DNA from 3 places in the Vreelandella piezotolerans genome. Region 3 is predicted to be linked to each of the others. Evidence: predicted binding sites of a transcription regulator. Region 3 holds the regulator's gene; each other region holds the start of a gene.
What was found. Region 3 encodes FNR, which switches genes on or off when oxygen is low (the NO sensors DNR and NnrR bind a similar motif). Its sites were predicted from a motif close to TTGATNTANATCAA; they were not measured.

Region 1 (7,624 bases), 1.6 Mb from region 3:
GCGAAAGCCCTCGATGCCGCCTGGGAAGCCTTTCCACGCTGGGACGCGACGCCCGTCGCCGAGCGCGCGGCGATTGTGCGTCGGCTGGGCGATCTGATGGAAGAGCACATGGCGGAGCTGATGACGCTCTGCTCCCGCGAGGGCGGCAAGCTGCTCACCGATGGCGTCGATGAAATCAAGGAAGCGGTCGATTTCTGCCGCTACTATGCCATGCGTGCCGAGGCGTCGTTTGGCGAGCCGATCGAACTGCCTGGCCCGACCGGTGAGTCCAACCGGTTGACCATGGGTGGTAAAGGCGTGTTTGCAGCCATCAGCCCCTGGAACTTCCCGGTGGCGATCTTCTGCGGACAAATCGTTGCCGCCGCCGTTGCAGGCAACACGGTGCTGGCAAAACCCGCCGAGCAAACCTCGATCGTTGCCCACCGCGTCATCGAGCTGTTGTACGAAGCCGGTATGCCCCGCGACGTGGTGCAGCTATTGCCGGGCGACGGCCCGACCGTGGGCAGCGTATTGACGTCTGACCCGCGCATTACCGGCGTGGTCTTCACCGGCGGCACCGACACGGCGCAAATCATCAACCGCGCATTGGCCGCCCGCGAAAATGCGCCGCTACCCACGCTGATCGCCGAAACCGGCGGTATGAACGCGATGATCGTCGACTCGACGGCCCTGCCGGAGCAGGTCGTCGTGGATGTGATTCAATCGGCGTTCCAGAGTGCCGGTCAGCGCTGCTCGGCCCTGCGAGTGCTCTACCTTCAGGAAGACGTCGCTGATCGCGTCATCGAAATTCTTAAGGGTGCGATGAGCGAACTGCGGATCGGCGACCCCCGCGACCTGGGCACCGATGTCGGCCCCGTCATCGATGAAGACGCGCGTAAAGGCTTAATGGCGCACATCGAAAAGCTCAAAGGCGAAAACCGCTTAGTCGCCGAAACGCCTATGGCCGCTGAACACACCCAGCACGGTACGTTCGTGCCGCCAGTGGCTTTTACCATCGATAGCATCGATGCCCTTACCCGCGAGCAGTTTGGCCCCATCCTACATATCGTGCGCTACAAAGCACGCGAGTTGGACAAGGTCATCAACGACATCAACGGCCGTGGATATGGCCTGACGTTTGGGGTACATAGCCGTAATGAATCCTTTGCCGCTGAAATAGCGCAGAAAATTCGAGTAGGCAATGTGTATATCAACCGTAATATCATCGGGGCTGTCGTGGGCGTTCAACCGTTCGGTGGACAGGGGCTATCCGGCACTGGCCCGAAAGCGGGCGGACCGCACTATTTGCAGCGCTTCGTGACCGAAAAAACGATTACTAACAACACCGCCGCCCTAGGTGGCAACGCGTCACTTCTGGCGCTAGGGGATGAGTAACGGCTCGTCCATACAACTAACCTGAACTCCTGAAAAGGAACCGTCTCATGGTTGACAATAATAGAGCAACTGCCTTGACGCGGGGGGCCTTCACGGGCCTCCCGCCGGGCACGGGGAACACGAGATACGCACGTACCCATCAACTCTCTCATGCTTCGACGAGCGAATGCGCGACGCTTGGCAGTAGAAGAGCGACTCAGGATTAACAACAACAAGGCTGCTGATGGCCGCCATGGCCTGGCCAACGCAGCCCCTGTCGACGCTCGCCGTGTACAAAAGGGTCAGCACCCGCAGTCGCTTTTGTACTTATCGTAGCGTCGTCCTCACAAATTGGAGAAGTTTCATGGCTACAGGTGTCTGGATTAGCTTATTTGGTTACTTTGCGCTGATGATCGCCATTGGCGTGTACGCAATGCGCAAATCCACGTCTTCTTCTGAAGACTATATGTTGGGGGGGCGAACTCTTAGCCCACAGGTCGCCGCACTTTCCGCGGGCGCTTCGGACATGAGCGGCTGGCTGCTGTTGGGGTTGCCCGGCGCCATGTTCGTATCGGGCCTCGGTTCCGCCTGGATCGGGATCGGCCTGCTGGTCGGGGCGTTCTTTAACTGGCTGCTGGTGGCGCCGCGCCTGCGTGAGCAGACCATTCACTACGGTAACGCCATCACCATCCCGGCCTTTTTGGCCAATCGCTTCCCGACCCGGGCGCTGTCACTGCGCACGGTATCGGCCATCGTCATCGTGATTTTCTTCGCCGTTTACACGGCGTCGGGCCTCGTCGCTGGCGGCAAGCTGTTCGAAAGCGCATTCACGGGGGTTTATAACTTCGGTGACATGAGCAATTACGCCATGGGCGTGGTCATCACCCTGGGCGTGGTATTGATCTATACCGTCGTGGGCGGCTTTTTGGCGGTGAGCATGACCGACTTCGTGCAGGGCTGCATCATGATGTTGGCGCTGATCATCATGCCAGCCGTAGTACTGTTCGGCGAAGGCGGCGGCGGTTTCTCCCAGGCCTCCGAAACGCTGAATAGCGTTGACCCCACCCTGCTCTCTTGGACGACCGGCTTGACCTTTATCGGCTGGCTGTCAGCGGTTACTTGGGGCCTTGGCTATTTTGGTCAGCCGCATATCATCGTGCGCTTCATGGCCATCCGCTCACAAAAGGATGTGCCCATTGCGCGCAACATTGGCATGGGATGGATGCTGGTATCGCTCATTGGAGCCGTTTCTCTGGGCTTGGCAGGTCGTGCGTTTGCCGTTCGTAATGGGCTGGACGTACAAGACCCAGAAACCATCTTCATTATTCTAGCCAACCTGCTGTTCCATCCGTTGATCACCGGCTTCCTGTATGCGGCGCTGCTGGCGGCCATCATGAGCACCATCTCTAGTCAGCTGCTCGTCTCCTCTTCCTCGCTGACCGAGGATTTCTATCGTCTCTTCCTGCACAAAAATGCCACTGAGCAGCAGTGTGTGGCAGTGGGGCGGGTCTGCGTCGTGCTGGTCGGTATTGTGGCAGCCTTTATTGCCTCTGACGAAAACTCCCAAGTGCTGGGTCTGGTCAGTAACGCCTGGGCGGGCTTTGGTGCAGCCTTTGGCCCGCTGATCATCTTGTCACTGATGTGGCCACGTACTAACGGTGCGGGCGCGGTAGCCGGTATGATCGTCGGCGCAGTCACCGTCATGGTATGGATTGCACTGGGCTGGAACGGCTCCTTCATGGGTGGTCCCGGCGTGTATGAAATCATTCCAGGCTTCATCGCCTCGTTCATCGCCATTCTGGTCGTCAGCAGCGTGACGGCAGACGCCGGTGAGTACAAGCATATCGACCGTCAAGAAGTGTAACCCAAGATAGGATGCAATAAGCTCAGCGGGGCAACCCGCTGAGCTTTTTTGTGCGCGGTACTTTGTGTCGAAAGTTTCGAGCCACAAGAGCACCGCGATTGCTCCAGGTCAAGAACGCCTTCGCCCTGACTCGATACACTGTCCGCATGATTGCTAAGCAACTCACTTCCCTAAAATGAACGGTCAGGAGCGACGCCATGCGCCTTTTATCACTTCCCACCTTACTCGCCACTGGGTTTGCCGCTGCCACCTTGGCCATCAGCAGCCAAGCCATTGCCTACGGTGCCGGCGACTTTTTCACCCGTGTAGGGGTCGCTAAAGTAGCCCCCAAGAGCGACAACGGCTCGCTGGCAGGCGGTGCCTTCGCAGTGGATGTTCAGGATAAAACCGACTTCGCGTTCACCTTGGGCTACCGCTTCCACGATAAGCTGGGCGTCGAGCTGCTGGCCGCACTCCCCTTTGAGCACGACATCCAACTCAACGGCGAGAACCTCGCCTCTACCAAGCACCTGCCGCCGACCTTAACCTTGCAGTACTATCCGTTGGGCGGAAGCGACGCTCGCGTACAACCCTACGTTGGCGCAGGCATCAATTACACACGCTTCTCCGATGAGCAGCTAGCGATTGGCGAACTCGATCTCGACGACTCCTGGGGCGCTGCCGCCCAAGTTGGTGTCGACCTGCTGATCGACGAACATTGGGCATTGAATGCTGCCGCCTGGTACTTGGACATCGATACCGATGCCACCGTCAATGGTGCCGCTGCAGGCACCGTTGCCATTGACCCCATGGTCGTCATGGCAGGATTGAGCTATCGTTTCTGAAGCGACGCAGTCTCCACAAAAAAATGCCCAGGGCGAGCGCCTTGGGCATTTTCGTTGATGAGACACGCTCTTAATTCTCGGTGACGATTTGGTCGACACGCTCCACTGCTTTGACGACGAGCACTTGGTCACTGGCCCTGAGCTTCTCCTGCATCATGTAAGCCGCCACCGCCGGGGCAACGTCGCACTTGGCAGGCATGGCGGCTTTGGCATCGATTAACGCGTTCAGTCGCGCAATGAACACATAACGCACCCATTGAGGCAACGACATGGTATCGATACAGAAAGGCTGCTGGCTGGCAAACGCCGACGCCTCGGGCGTAGGGGTGCGCCATAAATTCGCGGCCTTCATGGCGGCTTCAAGCTCGAGAAGCGCGGTTTGAAGCTGTTGATGGACGCTCATAAACACCTTGGGGTTGAACAATGTTGACATCCATTATCCCAACTCTGTGGGTAAGTTGCCACTCGTACGCCTCTATCGAAGTCGTTATTCACAGATTCACAGAAAACCTGCAAGAGGCTGTGGATAAACTATGGAAAGGTGTCGCCACCGCTACTCTCACGCGGCTTACACAACGTTGTTCAATTTTTAACCACCTAGATAATAAAGCGCGGATTAATCAGCGGTTGCGGCTGACAGTGGCAAACCAGCAAGGTAGAGTGCAGGCTTGAAAAGCGGAAGGATGTCATGCAGCCAATTCACACCCTTGATGAGTTTTTTACGCGCAGCGGTGCGGAGGTATCGCTTTACCATATGGGGCGCCGGGTCACGGCGTGTCCACGAGACGTATTGCGCGCTTTCGAGAACGCCGAGCACGCATGGCCCGAGCCTTGGCAGGGTCAGGCACGGCTCGCCATCGTCTTCCGTTTGGGAGCCATGGAAGAGCCTGCCATTTGGTTCTTGGCACTGCCACTGGACGAGCAAGGCATGCTCTCGCCTGCCCAGCGTGACGGTTTCATCAACCGTCTGTTGGAAACGCTTGGGCGCAATGCCGCCGCCACCGACCTGGGCGCCGCCGACACGGCAGACGTCGATCATCTGATGAAAGATAATCCACTGGCGTTTACGCCGGACATTACTTTTCAGGCCATGCTCAATGCCCGGGCTACCCATGCCCATGGCCTATCTGCCAGCCAGCACCTAGAGGCTGTGGAAGCGTATTTGAGCGGCCAACAGACGATCGACTGGCAAGCTTTGGGGCTACAAGGCATTGCCGATTACGTCGTTCGCTTGGATAACGAGACCGCAGAGGCGCTCGCCGGCCGCATTCCCGGCCTGCCGACAAGTGTGATCCACTCCCTCTGCTACTGCTTGGAGCACCAACCCTTGCCGGATGCGCTCGTCGAAGCTCTGTGCGCGCGTGGCGAGGTGGCAGCCAGCGAGGGAGATTTAGAAACGCTGTGCGCCTGCGTGCGGTCCGTTGGCAGCTCCCGTGCAGCTCTAGCAGGCGAATGGTACAGCCACCTGCTAAACGACCCGGCAGCCTGCGGCCCAGATTTGATGGCCGCCATAGCCGGACGCGGCTGGCCATGGCTAGAAGACGCCGAACGCCTTCCCCGGTTCCTACAGCGCTTGGCGGAAGACGAGCGCAGCCACTTTGCCTCCGTGGTACGCGACATTGCGTTGATTCCTCGTCTACGCTTACCCGTTATGCTTACCCTACGTGACGCGCCTGCGGGTTCCGCTATCCAGGCGCGTTTATCGGCCATGCAGTCTTCGCATAACGGCTAACAACAAACGTCATCACTATGTCTTGTTTTTCTTATATCGTCAGGAGTGCACTGTGAAGGAATTACCCTATCAGGCCAAAGCGGTCATCGGCCGCCGCGAAATGGTGACGTTACCTGAGTTAGGGCTTCACCTCTGCTGCAAAGCCGATACCGGTGCGCGCACGTCGGCACTGCACGCTGAAGAGATCGAAACCCACGAAGATGCCGACGGGCAGCTATGGGTGAGTTTTTTGACCCATAGCGGCGGACCAGAAACCCCAGCACACCGCTACCGTTTACACCTACACGACCGTCGACGCGTCACCAGCTCAAACGGCCATAGCGAGTGGCGCTATGTGATTAGAACCCCTATGCAACTGGGCGAACTGAACTTTCCGGTTGAACTCACCCTGACCGACCGTAGCAATATGCGCCACGCGATGTTGCTGGGCAGGCGTGCCATGCGTCGCCTGCTCGTCGCCCCCGGTGCCGCTTTTTTGCACGGCGAGCCTTGAACACTTTTAAACGGCAACTTTTTCAACCCGGAGCCTTGCATGCATATTGCCCTGCTTTCGCGTAATCGCAACCTCTACTCTACCCGCCGACTGGTGGAAGCCGCCGAACAGCGCGGCCACACTGCCCGGGTTGTGGATACCCTGCGCTGCTATATGAGCATCGCCTCGCACCACCCTTCTATTCACTATAAAGGCGCGGAAATCGAGCCGTTCGATGCGGTCATCCCTCGTATTGGCGCGTCGGTGACTTTTTACGGCTGTGCGGTGCTACGTCAGTTCGAAATGATGGGCACTTACGTCCTCAACGACTCGGTCGCGATTACTCGCTCCCGTGACAAGCTGCGTTCGCTGCAGCTGCTCTCCCGTAAAGGCTTGGGCCTACCCATTACTGGTTTTGCTCACTCCCCTGACGACATTCCCGACCTGATCACCATGGTGAAGGGTGCCCCCCTGGTCATCAAGCTACTGGAAGGCACTCAAGGCATTGGTGTGGTATTGGCAGAAACCAACCAAGCCGCAGAGTCCGTAATTCAAGCCTTCATGGGCATGAAAGCCAATATCATGGTGCAGGAGTACATCAAGGAAGCACGCGGCGCCGATATTCGCTGTTTCGTCATTGGTGATAAGGTCGTCGCTTCGATGAAGCGACAAGCGGCAGAGGGCGAATTCCGCTCTAACCTACACCGCGGCGGCACCGCTAGCGTGATTCGCATTACCCCCGAAGAGCGTTCCACCGCAATTCGTGCAGCCAAGGCGATGGGACTGCGCGTCGCGGGCGTGGATTTGCTTCGCTCGAACCACGGCCCGGTGATCATGGAAGTCAACTCGTCTCCCGGACTACAGGGCATCGAGAGCGCCACCGGCAAGGATATTGCCGGCATGATCATCGAGCATATCGAAAAGAATGCAGTGCCTGCTCGCAAAGCACCACCCAAGCCTAAAGGCTAACGGTCAATTGCAAAAATAATCCCCATTAGGGGTGGCAAATCAACGCTGCCACCCCCACAATCTGCGTCACCGAAGGAGGTAGACGCTCATGTTTCTCGACAATCGCCAAGTGGCGATGGACAGCGTGCTGGAAGCGCTGGCCGATAGCATTGATTATTTCCAGGACAATATCGAACGCCTGCGCCCCTCGCTGCGCGATGCACTGAAGCCGCACTATACTGAGCGACTCCAACAAATGCGCACGTTGCAGGAGCTTGCCCGTGCTCACCTGAAAATGCTGCCACGGGATGCGGATGTCGAGCGGGACGATTTTCTGTGGCTGTGGAGCCGTTTGAAGAGTTTCGTGGGCAACGATAGCCAAGTATTGATCAATGAGCTGTTGGAACAAGAGCGTGTACTCATGCAGGCCC
Region 2 (7,624 bases), 910 kb from region 3:
ATGCTGATGATCGACGCGCCCGAGCTTGACCAGCGCAAACGTGAAGAGATAATCGAAGAGATCAGCGAACCGATTAGCTTGGAAAAATCGCTGATCGTCCCATCGCTCTCTGTCGGTGAAGTCAGTTATCCCACCCATGGCGACGGCGCCCAACTGCTACTGCGTCGCTCGGACATTGCCCTCGATAAAGCGCGTCGCCACCGTCACTCCCACGAGCGCTACGTAGAGGGCCAAGACGAACAGCACCTGCGCCAGCTCATGTTGATTCGTGATCTTCAGGAAGCGGTAGACAACGGTGAACTATGGATGGCCTACCAGCCCAAAGTCGACACCACCACGGGCAACGTTTGCCAATTCGAGGCGCTGATGCGCTGGCGCCACCCCACGCTCGGTTTCGTTCCCCCGGACGAATTCATCGGTTTGGCCGAACGCTCCGGCAATATTGGCTTACTCACTGACTGGATGCTAGACCACGTATGTGAGCAGCTTAGCGACTGGAAACGTCAAGGTTGCCATCTCTCGGTGGCCATCAACCTCTCGGCAAGCGACGTGATCGATCCTGGCCTGTCAATGCATATCCACGAGCTGTTCGAGACTTACGGCCTGTCGCCTGACCAGCTTGCACTGGAAGTCACCGAAAGCGCCGTCATGCAAGATGTTGATGCTGCGACTGAAACGTTAATGGCGCTTAGCCAAATGGGGCTTACGATTGCCGTTGATGACTATGGCACCGGCTATTCATCTCTGGCGCAAATCAGACGGTTACCGGTCAATGAGCTCAAAATCGATAAATCGTTCGTTTTGAAGCTGGATACCCAGCAAGAAGATCTCACCATCGTCCGTTCGACCATCGAGATGGGCCACCATTTAGGGCTCAAGATCGTTGCGGAAGGGGTAGAGAACAGCGCCAGTGCCGAGATATTGAGCCACCTACGCTGCGACTATCTTCAGGGCTATTGGATTGCCAAACCCATGCCCGCGGAAGCCATCACCGACTGGCTAGACGAATTCAAGCCGTTGTCACTCTCGGCCGAAACGGCTCACTAATTAAAAAAGGGAACGTTATGCGCAAGACTGGCTCATCAAAACGGCGCGCCATTGTCACGGCGACCGCGCTCAGTACGCTGTTGGTCGCTACCGCCAGCATGGCGGGCAGCCGTATTCTAGGCACCGGTGCCGTCAGTGCCATTGAGGGAGCAGCCGGGGGCGGCCTCTCCCCCTGGGCCGTGCTGTCGAGCACCGCAAGCGACGATGAAATCGGCGTAACCGCTGCGGCAACACGCGCCTGGGTCGATGACTATCGACTCACTGTGACCAGCGCCAGCCTAAACCTCCATGATCGCATGGAATTCTCCATTGCTCGCCAATCGTTCGAGCTGTCGACGCTAGGTGGAGAACTGGAGCAGAACATTTACGGCGCAAAAGTACGCCTCTTCGGGGACGTGCTGTATCACCCGCTTGGCATATGGAGCGCTGGCGTCATGCATAAACGTCTGGTGGATGGCAGCGTGCCAACGGCCCTCGGAGCCGATGACGTGAACGGTACCGATACCTACTTGAGTGCCAGCAAACTGCTCTTCAATGCTTTCTTGGGGCGTAACGTGCTGATCAACGGTACGCTGCGCAACACCTCAGCCAACCAGGGCGGCCTGTTAGGATTTGGCGGGGATCAAGGCGGTCACGCATGGATGGCGGAAGGTAGTGTTGGGGTCTTCGTCACTCCCAACTGGATTGTAGGGACCGAATACCGCCAAAAACCCGACAACCTGAGCGTTGCCGAAGAGGAGGATTGGCAAAGTGTCTACAGTGCCTACTTCTTCAATAAACACGTCTCGGTGACCGGCGCGTGGTTGGATTTAGGCGATATCGCCGGGCTGCCGTCTCAGCGTGGCGGCTACCTTTCGCTGCAAGCAGCGTTCTAAATCGTTCACACCGACCCAACAGGCTTATACCCCCCCTACAACGCCTAATCAAAAAGATCACGAAAGGAGCCGCCATGGGATTTTTCAAGATGAGATCACTATGCGCGTTACGCTGCACGACCATGGCGAGCGTATTCGCTGGAGCGCTGCTCATCACAGGCTGCAGCGCACATCAGCCCCAGAACGCCACGCTCTATGAGCGCATGGGCGGACAGGCGACCATCGATGCAGTGGTCGAGAATCTGCTTTACCGCATTGCCGATGACGACGAGATCGTCAGCTACTTCGCCAATAGCAACATCGATCTGTTTGCAGCTTCGCTTGCGACGCAACTTTGCGATGTGGCCGATGGCCCCTGTCAGTATGATGGCCCACCCATGGACCGCGCCCACCAAACCATGGGCATCACCAACGCCCACTTCAATCGTGTGGTGGAATATCTCGACGCCGCCATGGCGGATGAAAACGTACCGCTAGCCGCCCGCAACGACATGCTGGGCCGTTTGGCCCCCATGTACGACGACGTCATGCGCTTGCAGTAATTTGCCAGCCGTCGCGCCCTGCGGTTTTGACTTGATAAAGCGCTTTGTCGGCCGCTTCATAGGCCGCCGCGAACGAAGTAGCGTCGGCCACAAAGCGGGCGCCCCCAATACTCAACGTCACGTCCTTATTGTCGGGATGCGCTGGATGGTGGCACTGGGCTTCTTCCAGTCCCAATTGCAGTGCTTCACAATGATGCACCAGCATTTGGTCGTTGGGGCATGGCAGTAGTGCCGCAAACTCATCACCCCCGAGCCGGTAAAGGCGCGCCTGTTCTCCCAATGCGCTCTTCAGTAGCCTTGCGAGCCTCCGTAACAGGCGGTCCCCCTCCGGGTGGCCCAGAGCATCGTTATACTGCTTGAAGAAATCGATATCGACCAGGATCAAGCCCATCGAACAGCCTGTATACGCCGCAACGTCTTGGTAGAGCGCGCTGCGATTGCCAATGCCGGTCAGAGGATCGCACATGGCCCTAGCCATCCAGGCAATTTTTTCCGAATTCGCCCGCTCGGTGCGTTTAAGCTGGCGTTGGTGCATGATCCAAAACAGCAGGCCCAGCGCAAAAATTAGCACGCTTGAGTACGTCAGTATCTGATGGTGCCGACGAGTGCTGGATGAAAAATCATTGATGACCACACCGCGTTGGTCTAGCTGATTCATCTCGATGCGAGTCAGACACTGAACCGGAATGAACAGGGCATGAGCGGCATCGAAGGGGTCGACCTGCTGAGTATCGAGGAGCTCGGCAAGTTCATCCATGAGTGCCAAGCTGGGTTCGGTGCAGGCATATTTTTGACGGTAAACGTCCACGTCGAACAGACCGTAGGCAAGTTCCAGCGAGTGACGAGCGCTATTGATTTCGAGAGGTGAGGCGGCGACCAACAGCTCCTCTTGAGCGCGCTGCACATAGCCTCGCGCACGGGTCGCCAACTGCTGGCCAGTGAGACTGCCGGTCTGGCTGAAATAGGCTTGGATTTCAGGGTAGACCCAGCGCGCTTCGTAAACGATCAGCACCATCAGGCCCACGAAACTCATCAGACTCAGCGACAGCCAGTTAAACAGCCGATGCCCCCCCCAGCGAACTGACAAGCCTTGCTGCTTATTTGGATCTGGAGAGGTCACCACTGTGCCTCGATGCTGCGAATCATCCAAATCCAGTCGTTGAAGTCGCGCAAGTTTTCGATATCTCGTCCAGAATACTCCCGCTCGACTAGCCGGATGGGCCCCCGCGAGCGCAGGCTTAGGGGCTCGCCATCTTCGATGGTCACCAAGTACCAACTCGGGTCGTCCCAGCCGCCAAGACTGACCTCGTAATCATCCCAGGCGGTAAAGTGCAATGTCGGCGGCACCTCGCCAAAATGCTCGATCAAAAAATCACGGAAAGAGATGCCGCGCATGTCGACATCACGGCCTTGGAAAGGATCGAAAACGGTAAAGGCGGTATCGGCACGATCACGCAAATCACCCAGTGCTACCTTTTGCGTGGACTCCCCATTGATCAAGCTCAGCGCTTGTGCTTGAACCGCGGGCGACACGCCAACCAGTAATAAGGTAACGAGCACCATGGCTGCTTTGGAGCACGCCCTACCGAAGCGCAGGGGCAGACGAGACGGAACAGCATTCATAGCAGGCAGCTTCCTAGTTTGGTTTAGTGCACGATAAGATCCATGCACTTTACCAGAGCAAGAAGGCCAATGCTCTTCAACGTCTATTAACACTTTCGGCTCAATCGATTCCCTTTGGGGGTCCGTGGCCAATGAGAATTAGTGAAGTAAAAAGCACAAAAAAGCCGACCCAAAAGGGCCGGCAACAGGAAGCTTACACCTTGGCGTAAGCCCCCTCCCCTGACGACTGATACCGTCGATTGACGAAAGCAGTATCACGCTGCGAGCTATCTGCACATGAGAGTCGTTGCAATCACGGTTTTTTGCGTTCGTCTTTGCGCAGGTGGTCACGAATCACGAAGCCTACCCACCCCACCATGAAAGCGATCACTAAGGCGACCGTGGCCAAGCCAAAAATAACAGCGTCGTCCCAGTACATGATGTTCCCCTCCCGCTGTGATGTATGGGGCCATCGTACTGCGTTCAGCCAAGAGGAAACTGACCTGGATCAAGCTTTCAAAATGACCGCCTCAAAGGCAGCCGTGCACTTGATGCAGGTCAGTTTTTAGGGGGGGCTTACAACACTTTGCGATCTTCCACTTTACTATGTTCGGTGCCCGGCGGCAGCGGGTGGCCCTTGGCAAGCTCGGCACGGGTTGCCTCACGCACGTCAAGAATGCTCACTTGGTAGCGCAGTGTGTGGCCAGCCAGGGGGTGATTGGTGTCCACGGTGACGTCATCACCGTCAATGGCCAGCACGGTCACGATTTGTGGCCCCGCTTCGCCTTCCGTTTGAAAACGGCTACCGGGCTCGATGTCCGCGCCACCAAACGAAGCGCGGCTCACCTTCTGCACCAACGCTTCGTTACGCAGTCCATACGCATCCGCCGCCGTCAGCGTGACGCTCACTTCATCGCCTGCTGTTTTACCGGCTAAATCACGCTCGAGGCCCGGCAGAATATTGTCATGACCGTGAAGGTACTCCAGCGGCTTTTGACGTGCACGGGAGTCATCCAGCACGCGGGTGCTACCATCGCTGAGCACATCGCTGAGTACGTAGTGCAAGGTCACTACCTGATGGGCGGTAATCGACATGGAAAACTCCTCTCCGGTAAGCTGTCGCCTTTGTCATGGCACGCTGACCATGAATCCTTGGCACAGTCTAACATCGTCGGGTTTTCCAGCGGGCCACGTCACCGATGTTTTCTTTCTGGAGAAGCCCCTTTCATGCCCACCCCGATACCCCAGCGCAGTTGGCTGGCGGCGCTTGGCATCTACTGCAAAGCGCCCGTGATCACCATGCTGTTTTTAGGCTTTTCGGCAGGCTTGCCCTTTTTATTGGTGTTCTCGACACTCTCGGCCTGGCTGCGCAGCGACGGCGTCGACGTTGCCGCCATCGGCTTTTTCGCCTGGATTGGCATGCTCTATTCGATCAAATTCTTCTGGGCCCCGGTGGTAGACCGGCTCGCACTACCGCTACTGACCCGCGCCTTTGGGCAACGCCGGGGATGGATGTTGCTCGCCCAAGGGATGATTGCTGCTGGCCTCATCGGGCTAGCGGGGCTAGAGCCGGTAGGCAATCTGGGTTGGGTGGCCGCCTTTGCACTGCTGGTGGCATTTGGCTCCGCTACGCAGGACATTGCCATCGATGCCTATCGTATCGAATCCGCCGATGACGATGTGCAGGCAGCCATGGCATCGACCTACATCATCGGTTATCGCGGCGGACTGTTAGCAGCGGGCGCCGGGGCGCTCTACGTGGCCTCGGCGGTTTCGTGGCACGCGGCGTATCTGACCATGGCGGCGCTGGTGGGCATTGGCGTGATGACCGTGTTGATTCGCCCCGAACCCAAGCGGGCCTCGTTAAACGTGCAGCTCATCCATGAACCCAAAGTACGCGCCTTCATTCGTGCCAGCCGGGGGCAGCCTAAAACACTGCGACGTTTGGGGGCCTGGGCCATTGGCGCTATCGTTTGCCCGTTTACCGATTTCTTTCGTCGCTTCGGCGTGAAAGCGATCGCTCTTTTAATCTTCATTGCCGTGTTTCGTATCAGCGACTTGGCCATGGCCTCCATGGCCAATCCGCTCTATATCGACCTGGGCTTTTCGCTGGCGACCATTGCTAACGTCACCAATGTGTTTGGGATCGCCATGAGTATCACAGGGGGGATTTTGGGGGGACTGCTAGTCGCCCGGTACGGTATTGGAGCGCTGTTGATAGTGGGTGCGGGGCTGGTGATGATCACCAACCTATTGTTTGCAGTGCTCGCGCTGGTCGGTAACCAGCTACCCATGCTGGTGGTGACGATCATCGGCGATAATCTGGCCAACGGATTGGCAAGTGCCGTGTTTATCGCGTTCTTGTCGAGCTTGACCTCGCGCGCCTATACCGCCACACAATACGCGTTGTTTTCATCGCTAATGACACTACCGGGGAAATTCCTGAGCGGCTTTGGCGGCATCGTGGTGAGCGCTCAAGGCTATCCAACGTTTTTCGTCATCGCGACGCTGCTTGGCTTGCCTGCCATCGTGCTGGCGATATGGATAAGCCGCGACAAGCAGCTGGTGGCCGCTCCGACGAGCGGCGCACGTGATTAGCCGCTCGTCCAACGAGACCAGCCGTCATCAGCAGTGAGTGGCCAGCCACTCCAGCGCCCCAGGCGTTGTGCGCCACTGGTCACGCATCAGCGTACGATACTGCCACGCTTCCGCCCGTGAACCCGGGTCCACTTGGCCATCGGCATGGGGCATGGAAGGCCTCGGATTCTCGGCGCAAATCATGTCCAGCGCGTGGCGATTATGGGCCTTGACGGCTTGAATGGCCAACTCCGCCGCGTCTTGCTGGCCTAAACGATAAAGCGCGAGCGTGCGTCCCATGAGCAGCCCCAGCAACAGTGAGCCATCGTCTTTCTGGGGCTCTTCGGTCAGCGCCAGCGCTTCTGCGTTACGGTCGTCGCGTAGCAATTGATCGAGCACCAGTTCTCTCAAACCCAAACTGTCCTCTTGATCGATGGTCAGCAGTTCTTCGGCCAGCTCTCGGGAGTGCTGGCGAGCGCCGCGCTCCATGCCTACCACCAGCGCCAAACCGGTGCGCAGCAAAATGGCGTTATCGGCATCGTCCCAGCATAGGCTGCCTTCGCCAGCCGCGCGCGCCTGTTCCAACCAGCGTGACAACCGCAGGGCCAGCGGCTCCAGCAACGACGGCGCCATCCACGGCAAGCTGCCGAAGCGGCTGGTCAGTGCCAACGTCAGGTCTTGCACCACCTGAGGGGCGTCTAGCCACTCCGGATGTGCGCACAACGCCGACATCCACTCCACGGCATTGCCCCAAGGATCGTCACGGAAGCCCAGGGCCACGTCCTCGTCTACCATGACCTGGAACTGCTCGTGCCAGGCAGCAAACAGCGTCTCTTCACGAGCCGAGGTGGTGTAAAGCAACCGTCCCGAGTCCGGATCCTGCTCGATCGAAAGCTTTGGCGCCACGGGCAGCGCGGCCAACAGCGCTTGGAGGGAGACCAGCGGCGTGGCCATGTCCTCTTCGGCACTCAAGAGCTGATC
Region 3 (7,624 bases):
ACGTGATCAGCGCCGCCGGGCTACCCAACCTACAGGTGGACAACACCTCGCTGCGGGTACCCGCAGGCGAGTCGCGCATTCAGGTCATTACCGTACTGGCAACCCCGGATACGTTGAGCGAGCCTAGCCACGCCATCACCTTGACGCTGCAAGCGCAGCAAGACGAACAGATTCAACAGACCCGTGAAGCGCGGTTCTTGAGCGACATCAGGAGATAAGTACGTCATGTCCGACACCCCCATTCCGCCTTGGTACAAACAGTTCTGGCCGTGGTTTTTACTCGGACTGCTGTTTTCGTCCATCCTCTTCAGCACTGGCTTCGCCATCATGTCGATCAAAAGCTACGACGGCATGGTGGTTCAGGAGGATTACTACGAGCACGGTAAAGCCATCAACATGGTGCTAGCGAAGCAGGAGCGCGCACGCGAACTCAACTTGAGCGCCGATCTGCGCATCGATCCACTCACCAGCGATATCGTCATCGACCTGACTGGGGACGCTCGGCCAGATAAGCTCTATCTCGATCTGATCTTCCCCACCGAAGATGATCGCGATCAATCCTTCGTACTGGAGCACGTGCGGGAGGGCCGCTATATCACGCAAGGTCCAGATAACCTGCGCTACCGGTGGTACCTTCAAATTCAGCCCGAGCAAGGCAACGACGCGGACTGGCGTCTCATTGGCGAAGCTCGCTTTCCCAATGAGCAGACTATTGCGCTGCTACCGGGAGGGCGGTCAGAGAGCGAATGAGCACCCACCCGCAAAGCTGCTACCACTGCGGTAGTCAGGTGCCTGACGGGGCGACATGGCGCATCGTCGTCGATGACACGTCCCACCCCTTGTGCTGCCCCGGCTGCGAAGCCGTGGCACACGCCATTGTGGATGGCGGGCTAGAGAGCTACTACCGCTACCGCACCGAACTACCCGAGCGGCCCGACGAGCGCCAAGCGGCCAAAGCGGAAACCTGGTCCGTGTTCGACGACCCTGGACTTCAGGCGCAGTTCGTTCACCCGGACGGAGAAGAGGGCCACGTCAGGGCAACGCTGGCCATCGACGGCATTACCTGTGCCGCCTGCGCCTGGCTCATCGAACACCGCCTGAACGCACTCGAAGGAGTCGCTTCCAGCGCGGTCAACCTGACCCATCACCGCCTACGCGTCTCCTGGGATCCCAGCGCCATCAAGCTCTCCCAGCTCTTTGCCGAGCTTGCCGCCATCGGCTACGAGGCACAGCCCTACGAGCCCGACCACGCCCAAACGCGCTTGCAGCACGAAGAGCGCATGAACGTGCGCCGGTTAATCGTGGCAGCGGTAGGGATGATGCAGGTGATGATGTTTTCCATCCCGATCTATGTGTCAGGGCCTGGGGAACTCAGTGAAGATTTCTTTGCGCTTTTTCACTGGCTCTCGTTTGCGTTGGCCACTCCGGTGGTCTTCTTCTCAGCACTACCCTTTTTCCGCAACGCCCTTCGTGATCTCAAAACGGGCGTCTTGGGCATGGATGTGCCCGTCTCACTGGCCATCGGCGGTGCCTATCTAGCCAGCAGCTATGCCGTACTGTTCAACGTTGGCGAGGTCTATTTCGACTCTGTCGCCATGTTCACCTTCTTCCTACTATTTGGCCGCTACGTGGAAGGACGCGCGCGGCGGCGCAGCGGCCACAGCGGCAATGCATTAAGTGGTGTGCTGCCGGTTTCTGCTACCCGACTGGAGGCGGACGGCAGCGAACGCATCCTACCCGCCAGCGAGCTAGCTCCCGGGGATCGAGTGCTCATCAAGCCCGGCCACGGTGTGCCCGCCGATGGCATCATAGAAGATGGTGAATCCAGCCTGGATGAGTCGATGCTAACCGGCGAATATCTACCCGTCACTCGCCGAGTAGGCGAACAGGTCGTGGGCGGCAGTCAAAACATGGAAAACCCGCTTACGGTGCGGGTTACCCATTCAGGTAGCCATGCGCGCGCGGCGGGTATCGTGGATTTGACCGACCGGGCCTTTGCCAGCCGCCCAAGGCTGGCCCAGATGGCAGCGCGAATGGCGCACCTATTCGTTCTACGCCTACTGGTGGTCACCGCCTGTGTCACCGTGGCATGGTGGTTCATCGACCCGTCCCGTATGCTCTGGGTGCTGCTGTCGGTGCTCGTGGTCACCTGCCCGTGTGCACTGGCGCTCGCCACTCCAACGGCTCTCACGGCAGGGCATGGACAGTTGCGCCAGCGCGGCGTCCTGATCACCCGAGCCGATGCTATTGAGTCACTTTCGAACGTGACACGGGTGATTTTTGATAAGACCGGCACGCTGACCCGTGGCGAGATGCAGCTCACCCAGACGCATCCGTTAACCGAGCAGAGCAGCGAACGGCTACGCGCGATCGCTGCCGCACTAGAAGCTCACTCCGAGCACCCGATTGCCCGCGCTTTTCGACCGTATAGGGACGCCACGCTGCAAGCGCGGCAGGTCAAAAGCGTTACCGGCAGCGGACTGGAGGGCATACTCGACGGCGCCACATGGCGCTTGGGCAAGCCCGATTTTGCAACGAGCCAAACACTCAGCACTCCTGGCCGCGGTCAGTGGCTACTACTTAGCGAAGACGATGCACCACGCGCCTGGTTCAAGCTCCATGACGGTGTCCGGGAAGACGCTGCGCACACCGTTGCCGCCCTACAAGCGAAAGGGCTTACTGTGGAGCTACTCTCCGGCGATACCCAAGAAGCGGTAGAAAGCCTGGCCGAGCAGCTCGATATCCCCGTATGGCACGCGGGCAAGTCACCGGAAGGCAAACTCGAGCGGCTGCGCGAGCTGCAGGCCCAAGGCGAGCGCGTGGTGATGATTGGGGATGGCATCAACGATGTGCCAGTCTTGGCCGGCGCCGATGTGGCCATTGCCATGAACGGTGCCACCGACTTGGCGCGTACCCGCGCCGATGCGGTCTTGCTCAGCCCACGTTTGATGCGTATTTTCGAGGCCATCGAGATTGCCAACGCGACGCGACGCATCATGCGTCAAAACATGATCTGGTCGGTGTGCTACAACTTCTCTGCACTGCCTCTGGCTGCGATAGGGTTGGTGCCGCCCTGGCTGGCGGCTATTGGCATGTCGCTCAGCTCACTCGTGGTCGTGGGCAATGCGCTGCGCTTGACCCGCTGGCGTAGCTCGACCGTTTCCCAGGTAGCTCCCGCGAGACCGGTGACCGCATGACGATTCTCTATTTATTGATTCCACTGTCGCTGATTTTGCTAGGGCTCGCAGTGTGGGCCTTCTTCTGGGCGGTGAAGAATGACCAGTTCGACGACTTGGAAGGCCCTGCCCATCGCATTCTGTTCGACGACAATGAGAACGATCTCACCCCCGAACAGCGCGCCGAGCGCAAAAAAGGCACCAAGCCACCCCGTGACCGTGAGCCACCGCCGTGAACCCGACCGGACTTGACTTGCCGCCACTGCTGGCAGCCTTCGTATTTGGCTTGATGGGGGGTGCCCACTGCATTGGCATGTGCGGCGGCATCATGAGTGCGCTCACCTTTGCCGTGCCACCCAGCATGCGACACCCTGCCCGTATGGGTGGATTATTGCTCGGCTATAACCTAGGGCGCATCATGAGCTACATGACGGCTGGCGCTTTGGTAGCCGGACTGGGCACCTTGATCTCACTATCGCCTCATGCACGTCTCGCGCTACAGGTCGTCGCGGCGGTGATGCTGATGTTGATGGCGCTGTATATCGCTAACTGGTGGAAAGGCTTATTGAAAGTGGAAGCGATAGGGCGCAGGCTTTGGCGCCATATCGAACCCATCGGCAGGCGCTTGATGCCCGTCGTGTACCTGCCCCAGGCGTTTGCTTTAGGCGCCCTGTGGGGCTGGCTACCCTGCGGATTGGTCTACTCGATGCTTGCTTGGAGCTTGGCCATTGCCGATCCGTTACAAGGGGCGCTATTGATGGGTGCCTTTGGTTTGGGCACCCTGCCCGCGCTGCTTGCGACGGGCCTAGCGGCACGCCAGCTCAGCCACTTGATTCGCCACCGTGCCACACGCAGTATCGCCGCGCTGACCATCATCAGTTTTGCGCTGTGGCAGCTCTGGACGTTGTTCTCCCCTACCGGGCACTGAGCCTATCGACGGGCCGCACTTTCTCACCTTTCTAACTAGCTTAGCCGCTTCGGCATGGGCTTTTACGCCATTGCTTGATACAGCTCAACGCATTGCGCTGCCCCCTGGCGTAGCATGAACGCATCCGTTCACTCGCTTGTTCTGTTACACCGGAGCGTTGCCTATGCCCGTTCATGCTACTGCTGCCCACGCTCAGCCCACTTCATCAGTGGCTGAGGCCACTGCATGGGACGACGCCCTGTTACGTCGTTACGACACGAGCGGCCCGCGCTATACCTCTTACCCGACAGCGCTGTCGTTTCACGACGGCTTCACCGCCGACGATATGGCCCAGGCACTAGAACGCAGTAACGCCAGCCAAAAGCCACTGTCGCTCTATGTCCACGTCCCATTTTGCCGCAAGATCTGCTTCTACTGCGCGTGCAACAAAATCGCTACGAAAAATACGTCGCTGGCCGAGCCCTACCTGTCTCGGCTAGATCGTGAGATGGTGCTCACGTCGCGCCATTTAGATACCCAACGACCGGTGCAGCAACTGCATTGGGGCGGCGGCACGCCGACGTTTCTTACCTTGGCGCAAATGAGCGATTTGGTCGACCGGCTTGATGCCCGTTTTGGGTTATCGAACGCGCCAGATCGGGACTATGCCATTGAAATTGACCCACGCGAAGCGGATGTCTTTACCCTGCGACATCTCCAATCGCTAGGATTTAACCGCCTAAGCCTTGGCGTTCAAGATCTCGATCCGCAGGTTCAAGCGGCGATCAATCGCGTGCAGCCCCGGGTGCTCACCGAAACGCTCATGGACGAAGCGCATCGGCTCGGCTTTCGCTCGCTCAACCTCGATTTAATCTATGGCCTTCCCTTTCAAACCGAACGGCGTTTTGCCGAAACGCTTCGTCAGGTCATCGAGCTGGGACCAGCACGATTATCGGTCTTCAACTACGCCCACATGCCGACCCGCTTTGCACCCCAGCGACGTATCCAGTTGGCCGACCTGCCCAGCGCCGATGAAAAGCTGGCCATGCTGCACACCACTATCGAGATGCTCACCCAGGCGGGCTATGTGCATATTGGCATGGACCACTTTGCACGCCCCGACGACAGCTTGGCCCAGGCGCAGCGCAACGGCACGCTGCAGCGTAATTTTCAAGGCTACTCTAGCCACGCCGAGTGCGATTTGATTGGTTTGGGCGTATCCGCCATTTCTCGGGTCGACGATATTTACGCCCAAAACCCTACTCAACTCGCCCACTATGAAGCCGCTTTGGATGAAGGTAGGCTGGCAACGATAAAAGGACTACGCTTAAATAAGGATGACCTAATAAGAAGAGACGTCATCGAGCGGTTCATGTGCGATATGGTCATCGATCTCGACGCGATCGGTCAGCGTTGGCATATCGATGCGGCAGACTACTTTGCCACTGCCTTCGAGCGACTGGCGATCGCCGAACGGGATGGCCTCGTACAGCGTGAGGGCCTTCGGCTGAGCGCCACGCCGATCGGGCGATTGCTCATTCGGCATTTGGCCATGGCCTTCGACACTCACTTACAACGTCAGGATGGTCAGCGCTACTCGAAGATCGTGTGAGCGCCTTGAGCCGCCTGCCCCCTGTGCCTATGATGGCGAAAGAAGAAGGGAGACTCCTATGCCATATCCTGCCAGCCAACGACGTTCACTGCTGCAAGAGGCGCGCTGCCAGACGTGTAGTCTAAGCTCGCTGTGCTTACCGCTCGCCTTGGAGCTCGAGGATATGAGCCAGTTCGATGCGATCATTCGCCGCCGCTCGCCGTTGAAGAAAGGCGAACCCCTGTTCCGCCAAGGGGACGCTTTCACCAGTGTCTATGCGGTGCGCTCGGGTAGCTTGAAGCAGGTCACCAGCGAAGGCAACGGCCATGACCAGCTCACCAATTTCTTTCTACCCAGCGAACTAGTGGGTTTGGACGGCATCGACGAAGAGCACTACCCCGGCACGGTGATGGCTCTGGAAACGACGACGGTGTGCGAAATTCCGTTCGACCGCCTGGACTCGCTCTCCGAGGAGCTGCCCGAGCTGCGCGGCCAGCTCTATCGCAGCATGAGTAAAGAGCTGCGCGACGATCGGCGAATGATGCGTCTACTGTCGCGTAAGACCGCGGATCAGCGGCTGGCGAGCTTTTTGATTACGCTCTCTGATCGCTTCCGGCGGCGGGGCTACTCGCCATACAGCTTCCGCCTATCCATGTCCCGGGCCGATATGGGTAACTACCTGGGCCTAGCGGTCGAAACGGTCAGCCGCATTCTTAGCCGCTTTCAGCAGCAGGAGGTCGTGGCCGTCTCAGGGCGCGAGGTCAATATTTTGGACATGCAGCGCCTCATTACCCTGGCAGAAGAGGAGGCGCCAACGATCACACGTTGAAGGCTTGGATGCGTCCTTCCATCAAGGCCGCCTGCTTGGCTTCGAGACCGGCAAAGTCGAATAGCTCGCGATCGGCAAGCTGCGAGGGTGCCACGTTGGTGACTGCTTTGAACATGCTCTCCAAGCGCCCAGGATGCTTCTTGTCCCACTCCGCCAACATCTCTTTGACGATTTGTCGCTGCATGTTCGGCTGCGACCCACACAAATTACAGGGAATGATGGGAAACGCCATCTGCCGCGAAAACTCAGCAATATCCGCCTCTTTACAGTAGGCCAGCGGGCGGATCACGATGTTTTTACCGTCATCCGAGAGCAGTTTCGGCGGCATGGCTTTTAGCGTACCGCCGAAGAACATGTTCAGAAACAGCGTTTCTAGAATGTCTTCGCGATGGTGGCCGAGGGCAATCTTGTTCGCGCCGATCTCTTCGGCAAACCCATACAGCGAGCCGCGGCGCAAGCGCGAGCAGAGCGCGCAGGTGGTTTTACCCTCCGGGGTTTTCTCCTTTACCACCGAGTAGGTGTCACGCTCGAGAATGTGATACTCCACCCCCAGCTTATCCAAATACTGGGGCAAGACGTGCTCTGGGAAACCAGGCTGTTTTTGGTCCATGTTGACCGCCACCAGCGAAAAATCGACCGGCGCGTTGCGTTGCAAGTTGCGCAAAATCTCCAGCATCGTGTAGCTATCTTTGCCGCCGGAGAGGCACACCATGACCCGATCGCCATCCTCGATCATGTTGTAATCGATGATCGCGTTTCCCACTTCGCGCCGCAGGCGTTTTTGCAACTTGTTGAATTCACGCTTCTGCTTGGCATCCTGCAGCTCGTGCTGCGTGGCGGTAGGCTCGTCAGACGCGCTGTCTGACAAAGTAGGGTCAAAGTAGTCAGGTGATAACATGGTCGTCGCACTGCCGGTGGGTAAAGGAGCAGTGTGTATTCTAACAACACTCCGAAGCTCTACCCAATACAAACCCTAGGCGGTCAGGGCGATCTCGCGCTGCAAACGTAGATACAGAAGTGCACTCGCGGTGGCTTCGCTGGTCACGCTAGGCCAGATCAGCCGTGGCAGCCGCCAACGGGTCAGTGCCTCGCCAAGCGATTCGAGGGTATCGACCTGCGGA

Region 1: a site for FNR is predicted at 3,316-3,329, ahead of GYM47_RS06730 (OmpW/AlkL family protein). Genes of this name have one in related genera too.
Region 2: a site for FNR is predicted at 4,565-4,578, ahead of ccoM (cytochrome c oxidase subunit CcoM). Genes of this name have one in related genera too.

The regions. Positions count from the first base shown of each region.
Region 1 covers NZ_CP048602.1:1,457,140-1,464,763, reverse strand. The annotation lists gene putA (bifunctional proline dehydrogenase/L-glutamate gamma-semialdehyde dehydrogenase PutA) at 1-1,374, shown strand, start outside; gene putP (sodium/proline symporter PutP) at 1,718-3,217, shown strand; gene GYM47_RS06730 (OmpW/AlkL family protein) at 3,415-4,041, shown strand; gene GYM47_RS06725 (YqcC family protein) at 4,112-4,444, opposite strand; gene GYM47_RS06720 (DUF3549 family protein) at 4,730-5,773, shown strand; gene GYM47_RS06715 (ATP-dependent zinc protease family protein) at 5,826-6,266, shown strand; gene rimK (30S ribosomal protein S6--L-glutamate ligase) at 6,306-7,214, shown strand; gene GYM47_RS06705 (hypothetical protein) at 7,303-7,624, shown strand, end outside.
Region 2 covers NZ_CP048602.1:2,159,126-2,166,749, forward strand. The annotation lists gene GYM47_RS09930 (putative bifunctional diguanylate cyclase/phosphodiesterase) at 1-1,047, shown strand, start outside; gene GYM47_RS09935 (DUF3034 family protein) at 1,065-1,922, shown strand; gene GYM47_RS09940 (group I truncated hemoglobin) at 1,997-2,464, shown strand; gene GYM47_RS09945 (GGDEF domain-containing protein) at 2,448-3,551, opposite strand; gene GYM47_RS18365 (hypothetical protein) at 3,581-4,087, opposite strand; gene ccoM (cytochrome c oxidase subunit CcoM) at 4,380-4,505, opposite strand; gene GYM47_RS09955 (FKBP-type peptidyl-prolyl cis-trans isomerase) at 4,643-5,161, opposite strand; gene GYM47_RS09960 (AmpG family muropeptide MFS transporter) at 5,294-6,664, shown strand; gene GYM47_RS09965 (SEC-C domain-containing protein) at 6,692-7,624, opposite strand, start outside.
Region 3 covers NZ_CP048602.1:3,068,096-3,075,719, forward strand. The annotation lists gene ccoG (cytochrome c oxidase accessory protein CcoG) at 1-218, shown strand, start outside; gene GYM47_RS14085 (FixH family protein) at 226-750, shown strand; gene GYM47_RS14090 (heavy metal translocating P-type ATPase) at 747-3,197, shown strand; gene ccoS (cbb3-type cytochrome oxidase assembly protein CcoS) at 3,194-3,412, shown strand; gene GYM47_RS14100 (sulfite exporter TauE/SafE family protein) at 3,409-4,104, shown strand; gene hemN (oxygen-independent coproporphyrinogen III oxidase) at 4,268-5,695, shown strand; gene fnr (fumarate/nitrate reduction transcriptional regulator Fnr) at 5,754-6,503, shown strand; gene ttcA (tRNA 2-thiocytidine(32) synthetase TtcA) at 6,493-7,401, opposite strand; gene GYM47_RS14120 (3'-5' exonuclease family protein) at 7,477-7,624, opposite strand, start outside.